One region of the Pseudomonas sp. AK-TSAG1-1 genome, then DNA from elsewhere that is predicted to be linked to it. Evidence: predicted binding sites of a transcription regulator. Region 1 holds the regulator's gene; the other holds the start of a gene.
The links. Region 1 encodes FliA, which starts transcription of late flagellar genes. Its sites were predicted from a motif close to CTAAAGTTTNNNNNNNNNNNGCCGNTAA; they were not measured.
Positions count from the first base shown of each region.

Region 1 (4,422 bases):
CAAAGTTGCCCTTGCCGTGCAACTGGTCGAGTAGCGCTTCGAATTCGTCGTCGGTGATGTCGGAGCTGTCGCCCGCAGCCGGAGCCGCAGGAGCAGCCGCCGTCGGTGCAACGGCGTCCGCCGCGAACTGGCCTTTGCCGTGCAACTGATCGAGCAACGACTCGAATTCAGCGTCAGTGATTTCATCGCTGGCTGCCTCATTGGCAGTTTGCGCAGGTGCAGCAGCGGCCGGGGCTTCGGCTTCAGCCTTGACGGCGTTCAGCGAATCCAGCAGCTGTTCAAATTCGTTATCGGTGATGTCGCCCGAATCGCTCGAATCGCCTTCGACGACCAGCTCTTCGATCATCTCGGCCACCGGCGAAGCCGGAGCTTCGTCGGCCGATTGCGGCTCGGCCAGACGTGCCAGCGCGGCCAGCAGTTCCGGGGTGGCCGCCGTGATCGGTGCACGTTCACGGACTTCGCTGAACATGCTGTTCACCGCGTCCAGTGCTTCGAGGACAACGTCCATCAGTTCTGCATCAACGCGACGCTCACCCTTGCGCAGGATGTCGAACACGTTTTCGGCGATGTGACAGCACTCCACCAGCTCGTTGAGCTGAAGGAAGCCGGCGCCCCCTTTTACAGTGTGGAAACCGCGAAAAATTGCGTTGAGCAGATCTGCGTCATCCGGACGGCTTTCCAGCTCGACCAGTTGTTCGGACAGTTGCTCAAGAATCTCGCCGGCCTCAACCAGGAAATCCTGAAGGATCTCTTCATCGGCGCCGAAGCTCATTAATGGGGTGCTCCTACAGGTCTAAAAACCCAAAAAACCTAAAATTCCAAAACTCTAGAATCCAAGGCTGGATAACAAATCGTCCACATCGTCCTGACCGGACACAACGTCTTCTCGTTTATCGGCATGAATCTGCGGACCTTCACCCTGCGAGAGATGTTTTTGTGGATCTTTTTCTGCAAGCATCGCGGCGCGGTCGTGTTCGATGCCCGCAAAGCGGTCCACCTGACTGGCCATGAGGACGAGTTTGAGCAAATTGCTTTCGACTTCGGTGACCAGTTGGGTCACGCGCTTGATCACCTGACCGGTAAGGTCCTGGTAATCCTGAGCCAGCAGGATGTCGTTAAGGTTGCTCGACACCGCACGGTTGCCCGTGCTGCTGCGCGACAGAAAACCGTCGACCCGGCGCGCCAGCTCGCGGAACTCTTCGGCCCCGACCTCACGGCGCATGAAACGGCCCCAGTCGGTGCTCAGGGCCTGGGCTTCCTCAGCCAGGCCATTGACGACCGGGGTGGCGCTTTCCACCAGATCCATGGTGCGGTTGGCCGCGGCTTCGGTCAGCTTGACCACATAGCCCAGGCGTTCGGTGGCGTCGGTGATTTGCGACACTTCCTCGGCCTGCGGCATGTGCGGATCGATCTGGAAGTTGACGATCGCACTGTGCAGTTCGCGTGTGAGCTTGCCCACTTCCTGATACAGGCCGCGGTCACGGGTCTGATTGAGCTCATGGATCAGTTGCACAGCGTCGCCGAACCTGCCTTTTTCAAGGCTCTCGACCAGTTCGACCGCGTGTTTTTTCAGGGTCGATTCGAAATCGCCCTGTGAAGATTCGTTATGCTCCATAGCTCCCCCGCGCGTTCATCAGCCGATGCGTTCGAAAATCTTCTCGATTTTTTCTTTCAGCGCCTGAGCCGTGAAAGGTTTGACCACGTAGCCGTTCACACCGGCCTGAGCGGCCTCGATGATCTGCTCGCGCTTGGCTTCTGCAGTCACCATCAGCACGGGCAGGTGCTTGAGTTTTTCATCGGCACGCACGTGGCGCAGCAGGTCGATACCGGTCATGCCCGGCATGTTCCAGTCCGTTACCAGAAAGTCGATGCTTCCGCTGTTGAGCACCGGAATGGCAGTCGTGCCATCGTCGGCCTCGACGGTGTTGGTGAACCCCAGATCACGCAGCAGGTTCTTGATGATCCGCCGCATCGTTGAGAAGTCATCAACGATGAGGATTTTCATGTTCTTGTCCAATTCGACCTCCAAGCAGTCTTAAACGCGCCCAGCACCTGGACGCGCCATTTCAATCAATCCGGCAAAGCACTCGATGACTGTCTGGAGCACAACAGAGCAAGACCGGTGCCGTTCATCACCGCACCAGCCTCGTTCGCAGTGTCCCCACACTGCCTTCAGCGCGCTCGCCACTCCCCCAAACGCCCCCGCAAGCGGGCCGCGCACTGGCTGTGTAACTGGCTGACCCGCGATTCACTGACGCCAAGGACTTCACCGATCTCCTTGAGGTTCAGCTCTTCGTCGTAGTACAGCGCCAACACCAGTCGCTCACGCTCCGGCAAATTGGCAATCGCGTCCGCCAGCGCGGCCTGGAAGCGTTCATCTTCCAGATCGCGTGACGGCTCAAGATGAGCACTGGCGCCATCCTCGTGCAGCCCTTCGTGTTCGCCGTCCTGCAACAGGTCGTCGAAACTGAACAGCCGGCTGCCCAGCGTGTCATTCAAAATCCCGTAGTAATCGTCGAGACTCAATTGGAGTTCGGCCGCAACCTCGTGATCTTTAGCATCACGGCCGGTTTTAGCTTCAATTGCCCGAATTGCGTCACTGACCATACGGGTGTTGCGGTGAACCGAGCGTGGCGCCCAATCACCTTTGCGCACTTCATCGAGCATCGCACCGCGGATTCGAATGCCCGCGTACGTTTCGAAACTGGCGCCCTTGCTGGCGTCATATTTGGTCGAGACTTCGAGCAGGCCGATCATCCCGGCCTGAATCAGATCTTCGACCTGCACACTCGCCGGCAAGCGCGCCAGCAGGTGATAGGCAATGCGCTTGACCAGTGGCGCGTAACGCTCGATCAACTCGTACTGCGCGTCACGTGCCGACTTCTTGTAGTAATTCATACCGCTGGCGGTCATAACACAGGCCCTGCCGTTTGCTGCACGAGGCGCTCGACGAAAAACTCAAGGTGACCGCGCGGGTTGGCAGGCAGCGGCCAGGTATCGACCTTCTGCGCGATCGCCTTGAACGCCAGCGCGCACTTGGAACGCGGAAAGGCTTCATAGACCGCTCGCTGCTTCTGCACTGCCTTGCGCACGCTTTCGTCGTACGGCACCGCGCCGACGTATTGTAAGGCGACATCGAGGAAGCGATCCGTGACCTTGGTCAACTTGGCGAACAGGTTGCGCCCTTCCTGCGGGCTCTGCGCCATGTTGGCGAGGACGCGGAAGCGGTTCATGCCGTAGTCGCGATTGAGCAGTTTGATCAACGCGTAGGCATCGGTGATCGAAGTCGGCTCGTCGCAGACCACCAGCAACACTTCCTGGGCTGCGCGGACAAAGCTGACTACCGAGTCACCAATGCCTGCAGCGGTGTCGATCACCAGCACATCGAGGTTGTCGCCGATGTCGCTGAAGGCCTGAATCAGACCGGCATGTTGCGCCGGACTCAGGTGAACCATGCTCTGGGTGCCGGAGGCGGCCGGCACGATGCGGATCCCGCCGGGACCTTGCAACAGCACGTCGCGCAGCTCGCAGCGACCTTCGATCACGTCGGCCAGGGTACGTTTGGGAGTCAGTCCCAGCAGAACGTCGACGTTCGCCAGCCCCAGGTCGGCGTCCAGCAGCATGACCCGACGGCCAAGCTCTGCCAACGCCAGAGACAAGTTCACTGACACGTTAGTCTTGCCGACGCCACCTTTGCCGCCGGTCACCGCGATCACCTGTACGGGATGCATGCTGCCCATGTTATTTCTTTACCTTGTCTTGCATAGACGGAGGCCACATTACTGGCTGCGCGTTCTCAACCGGAACAATGCATGGCAGACCATCGATGTAGGTACAAAAACGGTTCATTACCTCAGCCAACCTGCTTGGTCGGGCTGTGGTAGATATCAGCGAACATGTCAGCCATGGCTTCTTCGCTGGGTTCTTCCTGCATTTGCACGCTGACGGCGCGGCTGACCAGTTGATGGCGGCGCGGCAGATGCAGATCATCCGGAATCCGTGGGCCATCGGTCAGGTACGCGACCGGCAGTTCATGACTGATTGCCAGGCTCAACACTTCGCCCAGGCTTGCTGTCTCATCCAGTTTAGTCAGGATGCACCCGGCAAGCCCGCAACGCTTGTAACTGTGATAAGCGGCGGTTAGAACCTGTTTCTGGCTGGTGGTTGCCAGGACCAGATAATTTTTTGAACGGATGCCGCGACCGGCCAGGCTTTCGAGCTGCATGCGCAGGGCCGGATCGCTGGCCTGCAGGCCGGCGGTATCGATCAGCACCACGCGCTTGCGCAGCAGTGGATCCAGCGCTTGAACCAGCGACTGGCCCGGATCAACGTGCGTCACCGGCACGTTGAGAATCCGGCCCAGGGTCTTGAGTTGTTCCTGAGCGCCGATGCGGAAGCTGTCCATGCTGACCAGCGCGACAT
Region 1 covers NZ_CM165965.1:1,801,759-1,806,180, reverse strand. The annotation lists gene AC1UK9_RS08255 (chemotaxis protein CheA) at 1-772, opposite strand, end outside; gene AC1UK9_RS08250 (protein phosphatase CheZ) at 827-1,615, opposite strand; gene AC1UK9_RS08245 (chemotaxis response regulator CheY) at 1,634-2,005, opposite strand; gene fliA (RNA polymerase sigma factor FliA) at 2,173-2,913, opposite strand; gene fleN (flagellar synthesis regulator FleN) at 2,910-3,740, opposite strand; gene flhF (flagellar biosynthesis GTPase FlhF) at 3,854-4,422, opposite strand, start outside.

Region 2 (4,422 bases), 480 kb from region 1:
CGCTGCACGATTCGAGCATGCAGGCACGGATTCTCGCACCGCACCGCTTTCAGGTCGCGGCCAGCCCGGCGTATCTCAAGCAGCACGGCACACCACAACATCCCGACGAACTCGCGCAACACCAGTGCCTGGCCTACAAAGGTGCGACCGGCCAGCAGCGCTGGTTCTTCCGGCAGGATCAGGGCGATTGGACACCCTACTCGGTCAAAGGCCCGATCACCGGCAACCACGCCGACACCCTCACCCAGGCCGCCGAACAGGGTCTGGGGCTGGTGATGTTTCCGTCATGGCTGATTGGTGAAGCGGTACGCGAAGGCACGCTGGTGCCGGTGCTGGGGGAATATCAGGTGTCGAACAGCCTGGAGCCGCAGCAGATTGCCGTGCTGTGGCCGGGGAGCCGGCGGCTGTCGGTGAAGGTGCGCACGGTGATTGATTTCTTCATGGAATGCTTCGGCGAAATCCCCTACTGGGACAGACCCTGAGCCTTGCACAAAACCCAATGTGGGAGCGGGCGTGCTCGCGAAAGCGTCGTGTCCGTCAGCCATTCTGTATCTGACACAGCGCATTCGCGAGCAAGCACGCTCCCACAAAGTTTTTGCAGCAACCTTTAAATACGGAACTGGCCCACCAGTTTGCCCAATCGCTGGCCAAGTTCGGCCAAGCTGCGCGAGGTCTGCGCGCCCAACTGGGTCTCATCCGCCACGCTGTCCACCGCCACCGCAATCTGATGCACGCTGCGGTTGATCTCCTCGGCCACCGCCGTTTGTTCCTCGGCAGCACTGGCGATCTGCGCGTTCATCGAGTTGATGGTCGCGATCAGCTCCGCCATCGCATCCAGCGACGCCCCGGCCTGATTGGCCTGCGCCGAGGTGCCATCGCCCGCCTCGCTGGACCGGCGCATCGCCTCGACCGCCGACTGCGTGCCCGCCTGCAAGCGATCGATCATGCCCTGAATTTCCTGGGTGCTGATCTGCGTGCGGCTGGCCAGTGCCCGCACTTCGTCCGCCACCACCGCAAAGCCACGCCCGGCCTCCCCGGCACGCGCCGCTTCAATCGCAGCGTTCAGCGCCAGCAGGTTGGTCTGCTCGGCAATCGAGCGGATCACCCCGAGCACGCCGACAATCGACGACACGTCCTGCTGCAGGCTGTCGAGTGACACGCCGCTGCTGCGAATGTCATCCACCAGCGCATGAATCTGTTTGATGCTGCCGGCCACCACGCGCTTGGCGCTCTGACCTTCTTCATCGGTCTGCTGTGCGGCGACGGCGGCATTCTGCGCGCTCTTGGCCACTTCCTGAGCGGCGGCAGACATCTCGTTGATCGCCGTGGCGACTTGATCGGTCTCGTGGCGCTGACGCTCCATCGCCTGATCAGAGCGCTGGGCCTGATCCGAGACCTGGGTCACCAGGCCAGTCAGTTGCGTGGTCATCTCGGTGATCTGCCGCACCAGGCCGTGGATCTTGTCGACGAAACGGTTGAACGAGCCAGCCAGTTCGCCGAGTTCGTCCTGGCTGGTGATGTTCAGCCGGCGCGTCAGGTCGCCCTCGCCCGCCGCGATGTCGTCGAGGTTGGCTTTCATCAGAGTCAGCGGCCGCAAAATGGCATTGGCCAGCAGCATCCCCGCTGCGGCGATCACCAACAGTACCAGCACCGCCACGCCGACGATGCTGAGGATCACGCCTTCCATCCGCTCCTGCACCTGGCCTTCGACCACCGCCACCTGCGCTTCAATGCCGTCGAGGTTGACCGACGTACCCACCGCCATGTCCCACTTCGCCAGGTACTCGGTGTAGCCGAGTTTCGGCACCAGCACGTTGGCGTTACCCGGCAACGGCGAGCTGTATTGCAGATAGTGGGTGCCGTCCTTCGCCACGCTCACCAGGCCGCGATTGACGTAAACGCCATTGGGGTCGCGGTTGTCCTTGAAGCTTTTGCCCACGCCTTCAGGGTCGTTGGCCTTGAACAGGCGCACGGTCTCGGAGTCGTAGCCGAAGAAGTAGCCGTCCTTGCCGTAGCGGATCCCCGACAGCAGCTTGATCGCCTGCGCCCGCGCCTCGTTATCACCGGGGGCGGCTGCGTCATACAACGGCTTGATCGTGGTCATGGCCACGGCGACGTAACTTTGCAGCGTGGCCTTGGCGTCGGCGAGCAAACGCTCGCGGGTCTGCTCGACCTCGGTGTGCGCCTGTTGCTTGAGGATGAACAGCGTGGTCAGGCTGATGACCAGCGCAAAGAGCAACACCGGCAGGACGGCAAGCGACAGGACTTTGGCCTTGAGACTCAAGCGCATGGGGGGAGCTCACTCTTTTGGTTTTATTGGCGTGGTTAAAGGCGTTAACGGCACGCGCAAGCAAAAGTTGAGTCTGGAGATGCCTCGTATCCCTGTGGGAGCGGGCTTGCTCGCGAAGGCGGTGTATCAGAAACACAATTGTTGACTGACACGACGCTTTCGCGAGCAAGCCCGCTCCCACAGTTTGGGATTTGTGGTGGTCAGAGGACCATCGCGGCCACCCAGCCGAACGCCAGCAACGGCAGGTTGTAATGCAGGAAGGTCGGGACCACGGTGTCCCAGATATGGTGATGCTGGCCGTCGATGTTCAGACCGGAGGTCGGCCCGAGGGTCGAATCCGAAGCCGGCGAACCAGCGTCGCCCAAGGCCCCGGCAGTGCCGACGATGCAGACGATCGCCAGCGGGCTGAAGCCCAGTTGCACGCACAGCGGCACGAAAATCGCCGCAAGGATCGGCACGGTGGAGAACGACGAACCGATGCCCATGGTCACCAGCAGCCCGACCAGCAACATCAACAGTGCGCCGACGCCCTTGCTGTGATTGATCCACGAAGCCGACGATTCGACCAGGGTCTGCACCTGCCCGGTGGCCTTCATCACTTCGGCGAACCCGGACGCGGCGATCATGATGAAGCCGATCATCGCCATCATCTTCATACCTTCGGTGAACAGGTCATCGGTCTCGCGCCACTTGACGATGCCCGACACCGAGAAGATCAGAAAACCGACCAGCGCCCCGATAATCATCGAGTCCAGCAGCAGTTGCACAATGAACGCCGCTGCAATCGCCACACCGGCGATCATCAGGCTTAGCGGGTTGTACTGCACCGCCACCTGCTCGACCTGCTCGATTTTCGCCAGGTCGTAGACGCGCTTCTTGCGGTAACTGATGAATGCCATGGCCAGGCCGAACACCATGCCCAGCGCCGGAATGCCCATGGCGTGGGTGACGTTGATGCCACTGATGTCGACGCCACTGCGCGCGACGTTGGCCAGCAGGATTTCATTGAGGAAGATGTTGCCGAAACCCACCGGCAGGAACATGTACGGGGTGATCAGGCCGAAGGTCATGACGCAGGCGATCAGACGACGATCGAGTTGCAGCTTGGTCAGCACATATAAAAGCGGCGGCACCAGCAGCGGAATGAACGCAATGTGGATCGGCAGGATGTTCTGCGAGGCAATCGCCACCACCCAGAGCAGGCCGATCAGCAGCCATTTGACGCTGCCGCCACCGGTCGCGTGTTGCCGGTCAACCATCGCCAGGGCCTTGTCGGCCAGCGCATGGGCCAGACCGGACTTGGCAATCGCCACCGCGAAAGCGCCGAGCAGCGCGTAGGACAACGCCACGGTCGCCCCCCCGCCCAGGCCGCTGTTGAACGCCTTGAGCGTGGCGTCGATGCCCAGACCACCGGTCAGGCCACCGACCAGCGCACCGACGATCAGGGCGATCACCACGTGCACACGGGACAGGCTGAGGATCAGCATGATGCCGACCGCAGCAATCACTGCATTCATTTCACTACCTCAAAAAACACTGCGATGAAATCATCACCGCCAGACAGGATGAGTCCGCCCACGGAGCACCGGCGGATTTGCAAAGAGGGTCTTATTAGAAGGGCGCGCACTGTGCCGCAGAGTGACCGCAGTGTCAAAGCGAGCGAATGTAACAACCGATGAGGAACCCTGCAGGCGGAATTCGGCGACTGCGGCAATCGGTCATATTGCACTTGAACAATAAAGAAAGCTGAAACGCGGCCGTTACAGTGCAAAGTCTCAGATATTTATCGAATAAGGACGTCTCCATGTCGCTCAGACAACTTTCCATTCAATGGAAAATCACCCTGCTCGCCGGCCTCTGCCTGGCGGGCATCGTGACCCTGCTGGTGGGTCTTTCGCTGTACCGCATGGAGCACAGCTCCGAGCTGGTGAAGGCGTCGAGCATGGAGATGCTGACCGAATCGGCCCAGGCGCGCATTGAATCGCAAGGCGAAGTGCAGGCTGCCGGCATTCGCCAGCAGTTCATGGACGCCTATCAATACGGCCATGGCTTCTCGCGCCAGGTGCTGTTCCTGCGTGAACAGGCAGAAAAGCGCTTCCTCGATGCCTTCGATCTGCGCGAAGACATGACCC
Region 2 covers NZ_CM165965.1:2,277,761-2,282,182, reverse strand. The annotation lists gene AC1UK9_RS10300 (LysR family transcriptional regulator) at 1-482, shown strand, start outside; gene AC1UK9_RS10295 (methyl-accepting chemotaxis protein) at 608-2,290, opposite strand; gene AC1UK9_RS10290 (Na+/H+ antiporter family protein) at 2,491-3,807, opposite strand; partial or broken gene AC1UK9_RS10285 (cache domain-containing protein) at 4,095-4,422, shown strand, end outside.
Region 2: AC1UK9_RS10295 (methyl-accepting chemotaxis protein) is a predicted target of FliA. The motif match lies at 2,335-2,362, and genes of this name have one in related genera.